DNA from 2 places in the Methylorubrum sp. GM97 genome. Region 1 is predicted to be linked to the other one. Evidence: predicted binding sites of a transcription regulator. Region 1 holds the regulator's gene; the other holds the start of a gene.
What was found. Region 1 encodes LexA, which represses DNA repair genes until DNA is damaged. Its sites were predicted from a motif close to TGTTCNNNNTGTGTTCNG; they were not measured.
Positions count from the first base shown of each region.

Region 2: a site for LexA is predicted at 860-877, ahead of MSPGM_RS12890 (DUF3072 domain-containing protein). Genes of this name have one in related genera too.

Region 1 covers NZ_AP025942.1:5,239,031-5,241,226, reverse strand. Annotated here, with positions in the region: gene MSPGM_RS24260 (DUF1236 domain-containing protein) at 77-739, shown strand; gene lexA (transcriptional repressor LexA) at 905-1,627, shown strand; gene MSPGM_RS24250 (ComEC/Rec2 family competence protein) at 1,621-2,196, opposite strand, start outside.
Region 2 covers NZ_AP025942.1:2,801,155-2,803,350, reverse strand. Annotated here, with positions in the region: gene MSPGM_RS12895 (Flp family type IVb pilin) at 92-310, opposite strand; gene MSPGM_RS12890 (DUF3072 domain-containing protein) at 583-846, opposite strand; gene MSPGM_RS12885 (branched-chain amino acid aminotransferase) at 949-1,836, opposite strand; gene MSPGM_RS12880 (MarR family winged helix-turn-helix transcriptional regulator) at 2,057-2,196, shown strand, end outside.

The DNA of each region.
Region 1 (2,196 bases):
CGGCGGTGCTGGCGGCGGCGGGGGCCCCGGCGCTGGAGGTGCCGGCGCTGGGGGTGCTGGCGCTGGAGGTGCCGGGATGGGCGCAGGCGGTGCTGGTGGTGCCGGCGGAGGCGCTGGCGGCGTGGGCGGCGGTGCGGCCGGCGGAGCACGGGGCGGCGCGGGCGAGGCCGGCGGCGCTGGCGGTGCCCGTGGCGGCGCCGATGTCGGCGGCGCTGCCCGCGGCGGCGAGAGCGGCGGGGCGGCACGCGGCGGCGAGGCGGGAGAGCCGGGCGCCCGTGGCGGGCGCGAGGGCGGCCCGGCCCGCGCCGAGCAGCCGAGCGAGCGCGGCAACCGCGAGTCCGGGCAGCCCGACCGCAGCGGCGCGGGCGAGCGCGGTGGACGGGATGGCCGTGACGGGCCGGGCGAGCGCGGCGGCCGAGATGCTGCGGGTGAACGCGGCGAGCGCGGTGGTCGCGGCACGGCCGTCGAGGCACGGGGCGCCTCGAGGAACCTGAGCTCGACGCAGCGCACTGAGTTCCGCCAGTCGATCTCCCGTTCCAGCGTTCGCGCCGTCACGAACGTCAACTTCGCCGTCCGCGTCGGCACGGCGATCCCGCGCTCGGTCTCGCTGCACCCGCTGCCTCCGGCGATCCTCTCGGTCGTGCCGGCCTATCGCGGCCTGCAGTTCATTCTCGTCGGGGACGACATCGTCATCATCGACCCCGACACCTACGAGATCGTGGATGTGATCCCGGCCTGATCCCGAGGCACGGCACGACGTGAGAGGCGGCGGGGCGACAGCTCCGCCGCCTCTGTCGCTTCCGGAGGGATGCTTGCGGAACAGGAGAGGAACGTCTAGGCTGTTCGTGCTTTGTTTTCAACGATTCTGCGGCGCCCCCGGCCCGCGGTCGACAGCAGGTGCCGCATGCTGACCCGCAAGCAACTCGAACTGCTCCAGTTCATCCAGCAGAGGATGCAGGAGAGCGGTGTGCCGCCGTCCTTCGACGAAATGAAGGACGCGCTCGACCTGAAATCCAAATCCGGCATCCACCGCCTGATCATGGCGCTGGAAGAGCGCGGGTTTCTCCGCCGTCTGCCGAACCGGGCGCGGGCGATCGAGATCCTGCGCATGCCCGACATGCCGGCGGCCAAGCCCGCATCGTCCGAGCCGCGTCGCTTCACGCCGAGCGTGGTCGAGGGCGGTCTTTCGGCCAAGCCCGCCGCGCCGAAGCCTCCCATGCTTCAGGCCCATGACGGCAAGGGCCAATCGGTGATGGTGCCGGTGATGGGCCGGATCGCTGCCGGCGTGCCGATCTCGGCGATCGAGAGCCAGAGCCATTCGATTTCGATGTCCCCCGACTTCCTGTCTGGTGGAGAGCATTACGCGCTGGAAGTGCGCGGCGATTCGATGATCGAGGCCGGCATTCTCGATGGCGACCTCGTGGTGATCCACAAACAGGAGACCGCCAACAATGGCGACATCATCGTCGCGCTGATCGACGACGAGGAGGCGACCCTCAAGCGCCTTCGCCGCCGCGGCTCGTCGATCGCGCTGGAAGCTGCCAACCCGGCATACGAGACCCGCGTGCTCGGGCCCGATCGGGTGCGCATCCAGGGCAAGCTCGTGAGCCTCGTGCGCCGTTACTGAGGATTTTCGGAGGGCGGCGGGTCTGATGGATCCGCCGCACTTGGATCATTGGAAGGTTGGGGGCCCGCCTCAATTGCCGGCGTCGCCGCGCTGGCAGGCCGGGGTTGCCAGGGCTTCGGCTGATCGGCCCCGCGGGCGGTGACGATTTCAGGCCCTTCCGTTCCGAGGCGGATCGCCGTGGCGCCCCGCACCGCCAGGAACGTCCGGTCGGCGATCAGCGGTGCGGCGCAGCCCGGCGGGGCACGCAGTCGGGTGATGAGGATGTCGGCCCGGGCGCAATCCTCCGCGAAGGCACGCTTGTCCATGACGAGAGCGACGGCGCGCCCGTCCATCGCCGTGAGGGTGCAGCCGATCCGGTCGCAGCGCGGCCCGGCGGCGCCAGTGGCGGCCTCCGGAGGGCGCCCGTCGCCATCGGCCTTCAACCATTGTTCGAGCACGAAGCCGGGCGGGCGTCCGAGAACCACGAGGCGCCCGTCCTTGCCGCGGACCGCGGCGCCGGCCCCGTCCCGGTCGATATAAATGTCGTAGCGGATCGGGCTCGCGGCGAGGGCAATACCGAGCCCCGCCGG
Region 2 (2,196 bases), 2.4 Mb from region 1:
GCGCCGGACGACAAATCATCTCGCTGTCTCGATCGAGGGATCAACGGGCCGGCGCCGCCGGATCAAGCCGGCCTGATCCACCTGCATCGGACTACTCGAACACAAACAATTCGAAGATCTTGGGAAAGAAACTTCCCAGGGCGGTTCCGTACGCGCGGAAGGCGCCGATGACTGCGATCCCGACGAAGGTGCTGACCAATCCATACTCGATGGCAGTCGCCCCCGATTCATGACGCGCGAAGCGGACGAGAGACCGGTACAAAGGTCGGGCGGATTTCGGGACGGGCGCGGATGGAGGAAGCAGAGACACGGCGCATCGTCCCGGACGTGAGGCAATGACCTGATTCTGCCAGCCTGAACTTGCAGCGAGCTTAAGGGAATTGAAGAAAACGGCGGCATTACCCGCCGACACGTCTCATTCGACGGCCACTGCGTTCGCGAACGGGGCAGCGGGTGATGGATCGCCGAACCTGTGTCCCGCTCCCATCGCCCGCTCGCCTCGGGGCCGCTTCACCCCGCGAAACGGTCGAGCATCATCTCGAAAAGCGGCTAACGCCTTCCGGAATGATGCCCTTGGCCGATTCAGGCCTTACCGGTGTCCTTGCGCAGGGCGTCGATGCGCTTGGAGGCCTCCGCCTTGTCGAGGTCGGCCTCGAAAGCCTCCGGCGCCTTGGCCTGCTCGGACAGGGTCTTGAGGTAGGAGGCCTGCGCGCCTGTCATCGGCTCGGCGCCGGTCGTCCACTCATCGGGATCCTTGATCCGGTTCGACTCGTCGGTCGGATCGACTTTCGGATTCTCGGCCGCAGCCTGGTCCTTAGTGGTCTTGCTGGTCGTCTTGCCGGTCATCGGGGCACCCCTTCGTTCATGGATTGTTCCAAAAAACGCGGGGCTGTCCGCTAAGTTCCGGGCACCGTTTGAGGGGCCCGGAACCGTCGATCCAGATAATCCTCAGGCGGCGGCCGCCCGCGGCTGCACCTCAGCGAGGTAGTCGTCCATCAGCGTCTTGGTCAGCGCCGCCGGCGTGAAGCGGTAGGGGCCGATCTCGGAGACCGGGGTCACCTCTGCGGCCGAGCCGGTGATGAAGCACTCCGAGAAGCCCGTCATTTCCTCGGGGCGGATGCGCCGCTCGATCACCTCGATCCCGCGGCGCCTGGCCAGCTCGATCACGGTCTGGCGGGTGATGCCGTTGAGGAAGCGGTCGGCCTGGGGCGTGTGGATCACGCCGTCGGCGATGAAGAACACGTTGGCGCCGGTGCATTCGGCGACGTTGTCCTCCCAGTCGAGCATCAGCGCGTCGGCATAGCCCTTGTTCTCGGCGCGGTGCTTGGAGATCGTGCAGATCATGTAGAGACCCGCCGCCTTCGATGTGGAAGGCGCGGTGCGCGGATCGGGGCGGCGGTAATCGGCGATGTCGAGCCGGATGCCCTTCATCTTGGTCTCCGGATCGAAGTAGCTCGGCCATTCCCAGGCGGCGATGGCGAGATGGATGGTGTTCTTCTGCGCCGCGACGCCCATCATCTCCGAGCCACGCCACGCCACGGGGCGCAGATAGGCGTCCTGCAGGCCGCTGGTCGCGAGCACCTGGGCTTTGGCCGCCTCGATCTGATCAACCGAGTACGGGATCTCGAAATCGAGGAGCTGGGCCGACTGGCGCAGGCGCTCGGAATGCTGGCGGCTCTTGAAGATCCGGCCGCCATAGGCCCGCTCGCCCTCGAACACCGACGAACCGTAGTGGAGGCCGTGGCTAAGCACATGGATCTTCGCCTCGCGCCACGGCACCATGGCGCCGTCGAACCAGATCGTGCCTTCGCGCTCATCGAAGGGAATCACGGACATCTCTCGAAGTTCCTCTGCGCGGCCTCGGCGAAGCGCGGGGTCGTCGGGTGGGGCAAATGCCGGCGCGCGGACGCAGAACGATGCAGCGAGCGGCTGGACCGGCAGGGTTGACGGGTAACAACGGGGCTGAGATATGTCAACAACACTGACTTATCTTCCCGGGTCATCCGGAGCCCTGCGATCCGCCGCCGACCGAGGTATTCACGACGTGAATCGTGTGATGACGCCAGATGCCGACATAGCGGTGCAGGCTCCCGGTGAGGCGTCCCTGCCGAGCTGTCCCGCCGCGGGCGGCGACAGCGACGACCTGATCGAACTCTTGTTCTTTGCCTATCGCGATTTCGTCGGCGATCCCGACCG